4 regions of the Streptomyces sp. NPDC056169 genome follow, and region 1 is predicted to be linked to each of the others. Evidence: riboswitches for the same ligand, from Rfam matches in the RefSeq annotation. Region 1 holds a riboswitch; each other region holds the start of a gene.
The links. A riboswitch is a leader RNA that binds a small molecule or an ion and turns the genes downstream of it on or off. The one in region 1 is predicted to bind cyclic di-AMP.
Positions count from the first base shown of each region.

Region 2: another riboswitch for cyclic di-AMP. It lies ahead of ACFC0G_RS23965 (transglycosylase SLT domain-containing protein); the one in region 1 lies ahead of ACFC0G_RS04110 (C40 family peptidase).
Region 3: another riboswitch for cyclic di-AMP. It lies ahead of ACFC0G_RS28565 (peptidoglycan DD-metalloendopeptidase family protein); the one in region 1 lies ahead of ACFC0G_RS04110 (C40 family peptidase).
Region 4: another riboswitch for cyclic di-AMP. It lies ahead of ACFC0G_RS14400 (transglycosylase family protein); the one in region 1 lies ahead of ACFC0G_RS04110 (C40 family peptidase).

Region 1 covers NZ_JBHJUO010000002.1:345,619-348,817, reverse strand. The annotation lists gene ACFC0G_RS04120 (8-amino-7-oxononanoate synthase) at 1-547, shown strand, start outside; gene ACFC0G_RS04115 (ATP-binding protein) at 719-1,156, shown strand; gene ACFC0G_RS04110 (C40 family peptidase) at 1,225-1,701, opposite strand; cyclic di-AMP (ydaO/yuaA leader) riboswitch at 1,705-1,908, opposite strand; gene ACFC0G_RS04105 (hypothetical protein) at 2,223-2,528, opposite strand; gene ACFC0G_RS04100 (ATP-dependent Clp protease proteolytic subunit) at 2,536-3,159, opposite strand.
Region 2 covers NZ_JBHJUO010000014.1:121,392-124,590, reverse strand. The annotation lists gene ACFC0G_RS23970 (alpha/beta family hydrolase) at 1-904, shown strand, start outside; gene ACFC0G_RS23965 (transglycosylase SLT domain-containing protein) at 898-1,800, opposite strand; cyclic di-AMP (ydaO/yuaA leader) riboswitch at 1,806-1,989, opposite strand; gene ACFC0G_RS23960 (hypothetical protein) at 2,355-2,978, shown strand; gene ACFC0G_RS23955 (phosphocholine-specific phospholipase C) at 3,027-3,199, opposite strand, start outside.
Region 3 covers NZ_JBHJUO010000018.1:84,550-87,748, reverse strand. The annotation lists gene ACFC0G_RS28570 (SGNH/GDSL hydrolase family protein) at 1-763, opposite strand, end outside; gene ACFC0G_RS28565 (peptidoglycan DD-metalloendopeptidase family protein) at 914-1,957, opposite strand; cyclic di-AMP (ydaO/yuaA leader) riboswitch at 1,962-2,117, opposite strand; gene ACFC0G_RS28560 (tyrosine-protein phosphatase) at 2,511-3,199, shown strand, end outside.
Region 4 covers NZ_JBHJUO010000008.1:26,813-30,011, reverse strand. The annotation lists gene ACFC0G_RS14410 (cytochrome P450) at 1-124, shown strand, start outside; gene ACFC0G_RS14405 (transglycosylase family protein) at 309-1,397, shown strand; cyclic di-AMP (ydaO/yuaA leader) riboswitch at 1,656-1,829, shown strand; gene ACFC0G_RS14400 (transglycosylase family protein) at 1,833-2,573, shown strand; gene eno (phosphopyruvate hydratase) at 2,944-3,199, shown strand, end outside.

The DNA.
Region 1 (3,199 bases):
CTTCGGCGTCCTCGGCGACGGCGGCCGGGGCGCCCTGCACGAGGCCGGCCTGGCGGGCGACGAGGACGTCGTCGCCACCCTCACCCTCTCCAAGTCCCTCGGCAGCCAGGGCGGCGCGGTCCTCGGCCCGGCCCGGGTCGTCGAGCACCTCGTGAACACGGCGCGCACCTTCATCTTCGACACCGGGCTGGCCCCGGCAGCGGCGGGCGGCGCGCTCGCGAGCCTGCGTCTGATCGCCGGCGAACCGGCGCTCGCCGGCCGGGCACGGACCGTCGCCACCACCCTGTACGAGCTCCTCACGGCGGCCGGTCTGACCGCCGCGCGGCCGGACGCGGCCGTCGTCTCGGTGCGCGCCCCCTCGCCGGAGGCGGCGCTGCGCTGGGCGGCCGACTGCCGGGAGCAGGGTCTGGCGGTCGGGTGCTTCCGGCCCCCGTCCGTGCCGGACGGCATCTCGCGGCTGCGGCTCACGGCCCGCGCCGACCTGACGGACGCCGAGGTCCGGCGGGCGGTCGACACCATCCTGCGGACCGCGCCCGCCGCCGTCTGACCGGGTGAACTCCGCTGCCCAAGAGCGTTTCCGGGGAGCAGAGTTCACCGCTTCGGGCGATAGATGCGCACATATCGTGGTGGAACACCGGACGGGGCGGGACGATCAGAGCACTCTGACGCGAAGCGCAATCCGGGGTGGTGTCCCCGGCGGGAAAGGGACAGCGCCGCCATGGCAGACCATCAGGAAGCATCCGTCACTCTGCCGAGCGATCCCGCCTCGGTCCCCACGGCGCGGAGATACGTCGCGGACGTCCTGGGGGACTGGGGGCTCGACGGCGCCGCGGAGATCGCGGACTCGATCCGGCTGATCGTCTCGGAACTGGCCACCAACGCCGTGCAGCACACGTTCGGGCAGTCGCCGACCTTCACGATCGACCTCCGCCTGGAGCGGGAGGAGCGCCTGCACCTCGGCGTGACCGACAGCCATCCCCGCTGGCCCCGCCGTCTCCCGGCAGCGGTCCAGCAGGACAACGGGCGCGGCATGGTCATCATCCGCGTCCTCGCGGCGGAGGCCGGCGGCCGCCTCTCGGTCACTCCGACCGAGGAGGGCGGCAAGACGGTCTGGATCACCCTCCCGTGGACGGCGGCCCGGGTGGCCCCGGTGTAGGGCTCGTCCCCAGCGGGGGTGCGGCGGCGCCACCGCACCCCTCATCGGGCGTCAGCGCCCGGGTATCGTCACCGGACGCGGCCGTAGTAGACCTTCGACGACCAGATCTTGTCGAGCTTCACCCAGGAGCCCGTCTTGGGCGAGTGCCAGATCTTGCCGCTGCCGGCGTAGATGCCGACGTGGTAGACCCTCCCACCGGAGTGGAAGAAGACCAGGTCCCCCTTCTGCCGGCTGGCCGAGGAGATGTGCCGGGTCTTGTTGTACTGCTGCTGCGCGGTGCGGGGCAGCGACTTGCCCGCCTTCTTGTACGCGTAGAGCGTCAGACCGGAGCAGTCGAACCGGGTGGGTCCGGTGCTTCCGTACCGGTACGGCGATCCTTTCTTCGCGGCGGCGACGCTCAGTGCCTTGTTCGCGTGTGTCGTCGCTGCCTGGGCCTCCGTTGCCGCACCTGGGGCGAACAGCGTGCCGCCGACGGCGGCGAGGGTGAGAGCCGAGACGGCTCCGGCCCGGGACAGCAGGGACGGGACATGCATCTGCGCGGTCATGCGCAACCCTTCGTCAGCCGCCTGCGAAGGATGACCTGTCGGGTTCGGGCTGGCGAAGATGCCCGGCCGCGGCTGCGGCTTCACCCCAAGGAACGGCCTCGCTGGGACAGCGCGAACGTTCCGTACTGATTGGGTCCTCCACTCCTGCCGATCCACTCCTGTCGACCAGACGTCCGGGACAGCGGCAGGACTCGGCGTCCGCCCGGACCGCCCCGCCGCGGTGGCGGGGGCTTGTCGTCGACACGGATCTTGACCCACGACATGGGCGAAAACCGAGCTGAAACGGCGATATGTGAGGCTCCTCACGACTGATCCGTTCGGGTGGACAGCACCCCTTTGTGATCTTCGGAGGTTTGGCCGACGAGCCCCGTACCAGCGATGGAACGTTCGATTCCGCCAGATGCGTACACCTGTTGCGCAACTCGCCCGCTGCATATGTCGACTCGTCGACTACGCCGAACGGGGGAGGGTTTCTGCGGTGCGTGTCGGCCGACCGGACCTCGACACGACACGCGGATATGTCAACTCGCCCGAGTCCGGCGGACGGTGACGCGGTCCGCCCGGCGCTCCCCGTCCAACACCCTTAGGGCGCGCGCCAATGTGTCCGCGTGGACCTCACTCTCGCCCCGTTTATGCATGAGCGTCAGCGCCTCGCGCAGGGCCTCCGCCCGCCCCACCAGGGCCTGGGCCGCGCGCAACGCCCCATAGGTATGCGTACCTCTGGATGGATTGATCTTTCCCAGGAGGTCGACGACTTCGAGGTACGCGTCGACGAGTTCACCCTCGGCCCGGGTCAGGGCCGGCAGTGGCGGCAGCTCGGGGACCACGGCCGGCTCACCGGGCCGTGCCGCCGGCGCCGGCGCGCCGGCTCGTGACGACGTGGTCCGCCAGGCCGTACGCGACGGCCGCGGGTGCGTCCAGGACGGTCAGGCGGTCGATGTCGGCGTCGATCCGCTCCTGGTCCTGCCCGGTGTGTTCGACGAGCATCCCGGCGACCAGCTCGCGCAGGCGCAGCAGCTCGGCCGCCTGGAGGTCGAGGTCGCTGAGCTGTCCCTGGAGGGGCTCGTCCAGAGTCGGCTGCCGGAGCGTGACCCGGGCGCCGGGCAGGATCAGGCGCTTGCCCGGGGTGCCGGCCGCGAGCAGGACGGCGGCGGTGGAGACGGCCTGGCCCAGGCAGGTGGTCTCCACGTCGCAGGAGAGCGTCCGCATCGTGTCGTAGATGGAGGTCATGGCGCTGATCGAGCCGCCGGGGGAGTTGATGTAGAGGGAGATGTCCTGCCCCGGCGCCGCGTGGTCGAGGTAGAGGAACTGGGCGATGGCGTCGTTGGCCGAGGTCTCGTCGACCGGCGTGCCGAGGAAGACGATCCGGGATTCGAGAAGCTTCGAGTACGGGTCGAGGGTCCGGGTCCCGAAGCTGGTCCGCTCCGTGAACTCGGGCAGAACGTAGCGAGCGTCCATGGCTGAGAGCCTCCATCGGTCTGTCTGTAAAAAATGTACA
Region 2 (3,199 bases), on a different contig from region 1:
CGACGACGGGCTCGCGACGGGCGCCACGGCCCTGGCCGCCTGCCGGGTGGTCCGTGCCAAGGGTGCCGCGCGGATCGTCCTGGCGGTGCCGGTCGCACCGCGCGGCTGGACCGCACGCGTCGGCGGCGAGGCCGACGAGACCGTGTGCGTCCGCGAGCCCGACTTCTTCTACGCGATCGGTCAGTTCTACCGGGACTTCTCGCAGACGACCGACGCGGAGGTGCTCGCCTGCCTCGACCGCAGCCGGGCCGCGCGCGGACCTGTCGTGCGGGACTCGGACGTCCGGATCCCGGTGACCGGAGCCACCCTCGGGGGACGGCTCGCCGTCCCCGACGGCGCGACCGGCGTCGTCCTCTTCGCCCACGGGAGCGGCAGCAGCCGGCACAGCCCGCGCAACCGCGCGGTCGCGGCGGCCCTGAACCGGGCCGGGCTCGGGACGCTGCTGTTCGACCTGCTGACCGAGAGCGAGGCGACCGACCGGGCGCACGTCTTCGACACCCCGCTGCTCGCCGGCCGGCTGGCGAGCGTCACGGAGTGGCTGGCCGGGGAGCCCGGGGGCAGCGACCTGCCGATCGGATACTTCGGGGCGAGTACGGGCGCGGCCGCCGCGCTGTGGGCGGCGGCCGATCCCTCTTCCGGTGTCGCCGCCGTCGTCTCACGCGGCGGCAGGCCCGACCTGGCGGGCGAGCACCTGGCCCGGGTGCGCGCCCCGACCCTCCTCGTGGTGGGCGGCCGGGACGCGCTCGTCCTGGACCTCAACAGACGGGCCCAGGCCCTGCTGCGCTGCGAGAACCGGCTGACCGTCGTCCCCGGCGCCACGCATCTCTTCGAGGAGCCGGGCGCCCTGGAGGAGGTGGCGGAGCTCGCCACGGACTGGTTCGCCGAGCACTTCCGGCGTCAGTAGGCCCCGTTGACGTTGTCGATGGAGCCGTAGCGGTCGGCCGCGTAGTTGCAGGCGGCCGTGATGTTGGCGACCGGGTCGAACAGGTCCGTGGACGTGCCCGGCACGTGATAGGCGTCGAAGGTCGGCTGGATCACCTGGAGCAGACCCTTCGAGGGGGTGCCGGCCACGGCGTTGGAGTCCCAGAGGTTGATCGCCTGGGGGTTGCCGGAGGACTCGCGCATCACGTTGCGGAGGATTCCGTCGTACGAGCCGGGGATGCCGTGCTGGGCCATGATGTCCAGCGAGGCGCGGATCCAGCCGTCGAGGTTGTCGGCGTACTGGGTGGCGGCTGCCGGGGCGGCCTGGACGGCAGGCGCGGCAGCGGGAACGGCCTGCGCGGCGGAGGCGCCAGAGGCGGCGGCCGGCGCCGCGGCACGGCGCTCGGAACGGCTCGCCCGATCCGTCGCGGTGGAGCTCTTCTTCTTCTGCACGGTGGCAGGCGCCGGGGCGGCCTTCGCGGAATCCCGACGAATCGTCAGTTCGAGACCGGGGTGAATGAGTGACGGATTGTCACCCACGGCGGACTTGTTGGTCCGGTAAATCGACTTCCAGCCGCCCTGAATTCCCTTCTTATGGGCGATCAAGGAAAGCGAGTCACCGCTGACGACGGTGTACGTACGCGCGGCGACGGGAGCGGACGGCACGGCGGCGGGCCGCGCGGTGGCGGGCTGCGCCGCGAAGGACTGCACCGCGTGGGACTGGGCGGCGATCCGGGGTGCGGCCGAGACGGTCTCGGCGCCGGCCGTGGCGGGCATGACCAGCGGCAGGGCCAGGGCGGCCCCGCCCGTTCCGGCGAGTGCGAGACCGCGGGAGACGGTGCGGCGGCGGGGGCGGCGGTGCTTACCGTGTGCAGGCATGACGGGATTCCTCTCCGGCGCCTGCGGGGTGAGCTGTCGGGTTCGGACGGGAGATGTCCGGCCGCGCACACGCGGCTTCACCCCGAGCCGTTCCGGATTCCGGACCGGCGAATTCGTGGGTCCCCCGCTCCTGCCGTCGGGTGAAAGGGAGGTGTTTCGGGCGGCGGCAGGATTAGGCGTTCCGCTCGAATGGGGGTGACCGTAGGCCAGTAATGCGACGGATAACAAGAGGAGCTGGTCGTTCGCTCCCGGAATTGGATCTCCGAATTCAAGGAATTCAAGATCGACCGGACTCGGACCCCGGTGAACTTCCGTGCGCGGTACGGCCTGCGGCCGAATGGGTGCCCGGCGGCGGCGAGGGAAAGTGAACCGCGTCACCCGGTGAGCAATGTCCGAATATGCGACGTAATTCCGTTGGTGAGTAAATAGGAGGAAATTAGCCTCTGTGGGCTGTTCGCCCGAGCCGGACTCTGATGGGGGGCTAGGTGTGGTCAAAAGTCGCAAACCCGACATTCTTCTTGAATGATGGAGGCCCCGACCCAGGAGCCCTCCGGATGCCGACCACCACCACCTCCCCGCTCAGCCCGGACACCCTCGACCGCGAGGCGGCCGCTCTCTTCGAGAGCGCCACCTGGCAGCGGATCGTCACCGACTGGACGGCCCCCGCACCGACGGTCGCCGAGCCGACGGCCCCCGCGCCGCCGGCCGACTGGCGGGCGCTGCTCTCCGTGCCCGTGGACCAACTCGTGGCCGATGCGCTCGGCGCGCTGCCGCCGCCCGCCCCCGCCGAGCGCACACTCCCGGGCCGGATCGGAGCCGTACTCCCGGACCGCCTCCATGCCTGGCGCCGGATCGGCCGCCCCGAGCTGCGACCCTCGGTCCACCTCGGCTACGCGCGGCTGGTGCTCACCGAGTGGGGCTGGCAGAACGCCCCGTACAAGCTGCGCGACGCGCGGGGGGCGCGCTGCGTCTGCGGCGCGCTCCTCGCCGCCCACCGCCTCGGCCACGGCGGCGCGGACACCATGAACGAGGCCGCCGCCTGGATCATGACCGAGCTCCGGTCCCGGGGGTGGCACGACCTGATCGGTCCGTGGAACCGGGCGCCCGGCCGGACGGCCGCCGAGGCGGTGGACCTCCTCGACGCGACGATCCGCCGGGCCGCGCACTCCGGCCGGTGACGGGCGGTGGTGCCCCGCCCGTGCCCGTCACCTGCCGGGTGCGGGGGTTCAGCCGGTGACGCTCGGGGCTCCCGTCTCGATGTGGCCGGTGTACCGGCGTGACCAGGTCCCGTCGATGTCGGCGAGGATCGTGAAGTCGTACCAGCCGCCGTTGTAGGCCACCGCGTTGAAGAAGTCCTCGCGGCTGGAGTTCGCCGGGACCGTGTACGTCCACGGTCCGT
Region 3 (3,199 bases), on a different contig from region 1:
CGACGTGGTCGCCCGAGCTCTCGCCGCGCAGCCTGCGCCCGATCCAGGGCACGAGGTACTCCTTGGCCCAGTGGATGTCGTCGCGGCGCACCTCCAGCGTGCCGCGCGGGGGGCGCGGCGGCCACGCCTGGTCCGGGTCGGCGGGCACCGGCAGGCCGAGGACCTGGGCGGCGCGCAGGGCGACGCGGGTGTGGCCGTCGGGCGAGAGGTGCAGCCGGTCGTCGTCCCAGGCCCGCCGGTCCTGCACGGACTTGAGGGACCACAGGTCGAGGACCGGGCAGTCGTAGCGGTCCGCGATGGACCGGACGTGGGCGGTGTACGTGGCGATCTTCCCGCGCAGATGCCGGAGCACGGGGATGTCGCGGGTGTCGAAGCCGGTGGTCACCATGACCGTGCCGACGGCGGAGGTCAGGTCCGCGACGGCGCGCTCGAAGCGCTCGGCCACGTCGTCGGGGTCCGTGCCGGGCCGGATGATGTCGTTGCCGCCGGCACAGAAGGTCACCAGGTCGGGGGCGAGTTCCTTCGCCCGGGGGACCTGTTCCGCCACGATCTGGTCGAGCAGTCGCCCGCGTACGGCCAGGTTGGCGTAGCGGAAGTCGTCGTGCTCCGGCAGCTCGTCGGCGAGCAGGACCGCGAAGCGGTCCGCCCAGCCGACGTACGTCCCGTCGGGTCCGGGGTCTCCGACACCCTCGGTGAAGCTGTCACCGATCGCCGCGTACGACCCGAATGCGTTCTTGTCTCTTGATCTCGAATCGTCTGCCACGGGAGCACATCCTTCCCTTTCGGATGTGACCTACGCGACCGTAAGGAAGGGTTGACGTCGGGTGACATATGCCACCGATAAAGATTCTCCCAAGCCGGAATACGCCGGCGGCCCGGCACAGGTGTGCCGGGCCGCCGGGGAGCGTGCGTGTCAGACGGAGACGCCGTGCTGGCGCAGGTAGGCCAGCGGGTCGACGTCGGAGCCGTAGTTCGGGGAGGTACGGATCTCGAAGTGCAGGTGCGGGCCGGTGGAGTTGCCGGTCGAGCCGGAGAGGCCGATCTGCTGGCCGCCGCTGACGGTCTGGCCGGACGAGACGGAGAGGGAGGAGAGGTGGGCGTACTGCGAGTAGTTGCCGTCGGCGTGCTGGATGACGACCTCGTTGCCGTAGGCGCCGCTCCAGCCGGCGGAGACGACCGTGCCGGCGCCGACGGCGCGGACGGTGGTGCCGGAGGAGGCGATGAAGTCGACACCGGTGTGGTAGCCGGAGGACCACATGGAGCCGGAGGCGCGGTACGGGGTGGAGAAGCCGCCGCCGGCGACGGGCGTGACCCAGCCGGACGCGGAGGTATCGGCACCCGCCGACTGAGACGACTGAGACGACTGAGACGTCTGCGAGGACTGCGAGGACTGCGAGCTCTGCGACTCGGCGGAGGCGGCGGCCGGGGCGGCGGAGCGCTGGCTGCTGCGCGAGGCGCGCGAGGTGTCGCCGTTCTTCTCGGAGCTCTGCGTGCTCTCGGCGGCGGCCTTGGGCGCGGCGCTCTTCGGGGCGACGTGCTTGGGGGCGGCGTGCGCGGTGTTCTTGGCGCCGAGGGTGAGCTTCATGCCGGGCAGGATCAGCGAGGGGTTCTCGCCGACGACCTGGCGGTTGTCCTGGTACAGCTTCTGCCAGCCGCCCGCGAGGTGGTGCTCGCCGGCGATCTTCGACAGGTAGTCGCCGCTGACGACGGAGTACGTCTTCGGCGCGGCCTTCGCGGCGGCGGTCGGCGCGGCCTGGAGGGCGGCGGGCGCCTTCACCTGGGCGGCGGCGCTGACGGCCTGGGCGGGGACGGCGGCCGGGGCGGCCTGCTCGGCGGCGTGGGCCCCGGTGGCACCGAGGAGCGGAAGCGCGACGACGGCGCCTCCGGTACCGGCGGCGACGAGTCCACGCGTGAGCGGGTTGGTCCTGGTACGGCGGTGCTTACCCTTCGCGGGCATGGCGAATTCCTCTCCGGCGCCTACGAGGTGAGCTGTCGGGTTCGGACTGGAGATGCCCGGCCGCGTTCTCGCGCGGCTTCACCCCGAGCCGTCCTGTGTCGCGGGACCGGCGTACTTCCTGGGTCCCCCGCTCCTGCCACGCATGGGATGAGTGCGGATTCCGGACGGTGGCAGGATTCGGCGGTCCGACCGGATTGACGGTGACGCTAGACGAGCGGGGTCGGAGCGAACAAGCCGCAGATTTCCCCCGGCATTACACGGGCCGCATTCCGGGCGGAATTCCGGTCACCCTCCGTCGATGACGGTCCTTCGATTTCCTTTTTCCGTACGGCAATTGCCGGGGGCCTTCGGCCACGATCCGTCACTTCTATGACCCTGCTCACGCGGCTCGGCCCATCTCACCTGTAAACAGGGCGTGTTCCCCCTTACCCCTCATTTCGGACAGATCGCCCATTCCCGTCCGAGGGGGTGCGCAGACCCCCTCCCACCTGGATGATTGTCCTAGGCACCGATCTCGCATCGGGCCCCCGAACGTCGACCCCCAGGAGCATCCGTGACGCAGCAGCTGCCGCAGGTCCCGCCCACCGAAGCGAACGAACCCGAGCTGGCCGAGGTCCGCAACTTCCGGGACGTGGGCGGCCTGCCGACGACGGACGGGCGCGCCGTGCGACCCGGGCGCCTCTTCCGCAGCGGCCACCTCGCCCACGCCACCGAGGCGGACGCCGCCTTCCTCGCCTCGCTCGGCCTGCACACCGTCTTCGACTTCCGCAACGAGGCCGACCGCAAGGTCGAGGGCGCGGACGTCGAGCTCCCCGGCGTGCGGAACGTGAACATACCGCTCAACGACCCGGCCGACGGCAAGGAGTTCTGGAAGCTGGTGCGCGACGGCGACATCGCCCAGCTGCGGGAGATCCTGGGCGACGGCAAGGCGGCCGCCCGGATGTCCGACTCGTACCGCAAGATGATCGTCGAGCGGACCTCGGAGCACAGCCGGATCCTGCACTCCATGGCGGAGGAGAGCGTCCCTGCCCTGATGCACTGCGCCGCGGGCAAGGACCGCGCGGGCCTCTCCATCGCGATCACGCTGCTCGCCCTCGACGTCGAGCGCGAGGCGATCGAGGCCGACTACGTGAAGTCGAACGACCCGCACCGCCGCTACAAGGTGCGCCGCAGCTCCACCGCCGCGGACGCGATGTCGCCCGAGGTGATGGAGCTGCTGAGCCCGCTCTTCGACGCGCGGGT
Region 4 (3,199 bases), on a different contig from region 1:
GACTCGCCTGCCCGACCTGCGACTTGCGGCCGATCCGGCCGAACTGCGGTGGCGCGGAGGGCTCATCATGCGGGGATTGCGCACGCTTCCGGTGGAATTCTCCCCTTCCGTACGGCTGCGGTGAACTGACGGATCGTCAAGACTGTGATCTTTACGTGATCGGGGGGCCATCGACTTGTGATGGGTGTTCGAATGCCGCTACGTTTCCCGGCAGTCTCAGCCGTCACGCGAAAGGCCTCCCTATGCGCTCCGGGAACGGACGACACCGTCGCCCCCGTCAGGCCCCCGCCATCGTCGTCGCCGCGGGAGTGACCGGATCCGCCCTGGCGCTGCCGCTGCTCGCCACCGGCTCCGCCTCCGCCGCCGACGCGGCCACCTGGGACCGGGTCGCCGAGTGCGAGTCCGGCGGCCAGTGGAGCGCCAACTTCGGCAACGGCATGTACGGCGGCCTCCAGTTCACCCAGGACAGCTGGGAGCGGAACGGCGGCCTCGCCTACGCGCCCAGCCCCGACCTGGCCAGCCGCGCCCAGCAGATCGCGATCGCCGACAAGGCGCTCGCCGCCGGCGGCACCGACTGGGCCACCTGCGCGCCCATCGCCGGCCTCACGAACGACGGCAGGGCCACCGGGATCAACCCCGGCCCGGCCGCCGCCCCGAAGGCGCCCACCGGGCCCGTGGCGGAGTCGAACCGGACCGCGGGCGTCCCGATCACGCCCTCGGAGGCCGCCGCGGACGAGAAGGCCGCGGAGAAGACCGCCGGGTCCACCGGGTCCGCCGAGGCCGGTACGCCGTCGAAGGCCCCCGCCGGGTCGACCGCCTCCGCCACGCCCACCGCGCCCGCCACCACGGGCACCCCGACCGCTCCGGCGACGGGGGCCACCACGGGCACCCCGACCGCTCCGGGTACCGCCGGTACGCCGACGGACCCGACCACGCCGACGGGCGGCTCGACCACCCCGGCCACGCCCGATGCGTCCCTTACGCCCGTATCGCCCGAAACGCCGACAGGTGACACCTCGTCGGCCACGCCCGGCACCGGCAAGCACCGGGGCGAGGCGGCCCCGGAGGAAACCGGCAAGACGGACACCTTGTCTGAATCCGGCCGACACGCCTCATCGACGGACGAGCTGGCGGAAAGCTCCGCCGCCACGCCCACGACTGACGCGACGAAGGATTCGGGCACAACGGACAGTCAGGGCACTTCGGGCGCGTACACCGTGCAGCCCGGTGACAACCTGTCCGAGATCGCGCAGGAGAACGAACTCCCCGGCGGATGGAACGCCCTCTACGACGCCAACCGCGGCACCGTGGGTGTCGACCCGGACCTCATCGTCCCTGGTCAGAGCCTTGACCTGACGATCGGTTCGGAGAAGAAGGCGGAGACGAAGGTCGGGTAGTTCGGGGGCGTATGTCCGGTTCTGGGTAAGTGAGACATGGGTCTCTTCGCCCCAACTGGCGTGTCACGTCCGCGAACTTTGCTCCCGTCACCTCTCACCTGCGCAAACACCCCCCGCCGGAAGGCAAGTAGGGGCGATATTTCCGCAATACGCCTCTTTGAACTTCCGGTGGGTCTGTGTCTACGGTCGTAACCGCTCGCCACCGCGGGCCCCGTCGACCGAAACGCCGAATCCTGCCGTCGGCCGATGGGAACAGTCGTCGCGTAAGCGCCGAAGGCAGGAGTGGGGGACCCAAGGTAAGTGCCGGTCCCGGCCGTTGAGACAGACGGCCGATGACCGGCTTGGGGTGAAGCCGCGTGCTAGGACACGCGGCCGGGCAACTTTCCGGCCCGAACCCGACAGCTCACCTCACAGGCGTCGGTGAGGAGAATCTCCATGCTGTTTTCCGGTAAGGGCAAACACCGTCGTCCCTCCAAGGCCACCCAGGTCGTCACCCTCGTCGGTGTCACCGGTGTCGCCGTCGCCGCCCCGCTGATGACCGCGGGCACCGCCTCGGCCGCCACGGTCTCCGAGTGGGACACCGTCGCCGCCTGTGAGTCCGGCGGCAACTGGGCCATCAACACCGGCAACGGCTACTACGGCGGCCTCCAGTTCTCGGCCTCCACCTGGGCCGCGTACGGCGGCACCGCCTACGCCTCGACCGCCAACCAGGCGTCGAAGTCCCAGCAGATCGCCATCGCCGAGAAGGTCCTCGCGGGCCAGGGCAAGGGCGCCTGGCCGTCCTGTGGCGTGGGCCTCTCCGGCGCCTCGTACGACGGCGGCTCCGCCGAGAGCGCGCCGCAGCAGGCCGCGCCCCAGCAGCAGACGCAGCAGCCGCGCCAGGAGCGGAAGGCCGAGCAGCCGACCACCCGCAGCGAGCAGCGCCAGGCCCCGAAGCAGTCGACGCAGCAGCACGCCGCGCCGAAGGCCGCCACCAAGAAGACGGTCACCACCCCGACCGGCAAGGTGGTCAAGAAGGGTGACGGCGAGTACAAGGTCGTCGCCGGCGACACCCTCAGCAAGATCGCCGAGGCGCACGGCGTCAAGGGCGGCTGGGCCAAGCTCTTCGAGCTGAACAAGGACGTCGTCGAGAACGCCGACCTCATCTACGTGGGCCAGCAGCTCCACCTCAAGTGAGCCCGGCGGCTCGGGTGAGTCCGGCGGCTCACCCGACCCCGACGACCCTCCCGCGGTGACCACCCCGGTCCGGCGCACTCTCCCCCGTGCGCGCCGGACCGGGGTTCCGTGCGTCCGGGGTTCCGTACATACGGGGTTCCGTACATACGGGGTTCCGCGTGTACCGGGACCCTTTCGGGAGGACTTCGTAGTTACCGCCCAGTAGATCTGGGGTCCTTCGTCCCGAGATGCATGCCCTTGGGTCCTTTTTCGTCCCAGGGGGCGGGCGCACGGCCGACCGGACCCCCTGAGCCGGTTAGGCTCTTGTCGCAAGGCCGAGCGACCCTGCACCGGCCATGCGTCACATCCAGCGTCACATCCCAAAAAGGAGATGCTCGTGCCGTCCATCGACGTCGTCGTAGCCCGGGAAATCCTGGACTCCCGAGGCAACCCCACGGTCGAGGTCGAGGTCGGCCTCGACGACGGCAGCACCGGCCGTGCTGCTGTTCCGTCCGGCGCCTCCACCGGTGCGTTCGAGGCCATCGAGCTTCGCGACGGTGACCCGAACCGCTACCTGGGCAAGGGTGTCGAGAAGGCCGTCCTCGCCGTCATCGAGCAGATCGGCCCGGAGCTCGTCGGCTACGACG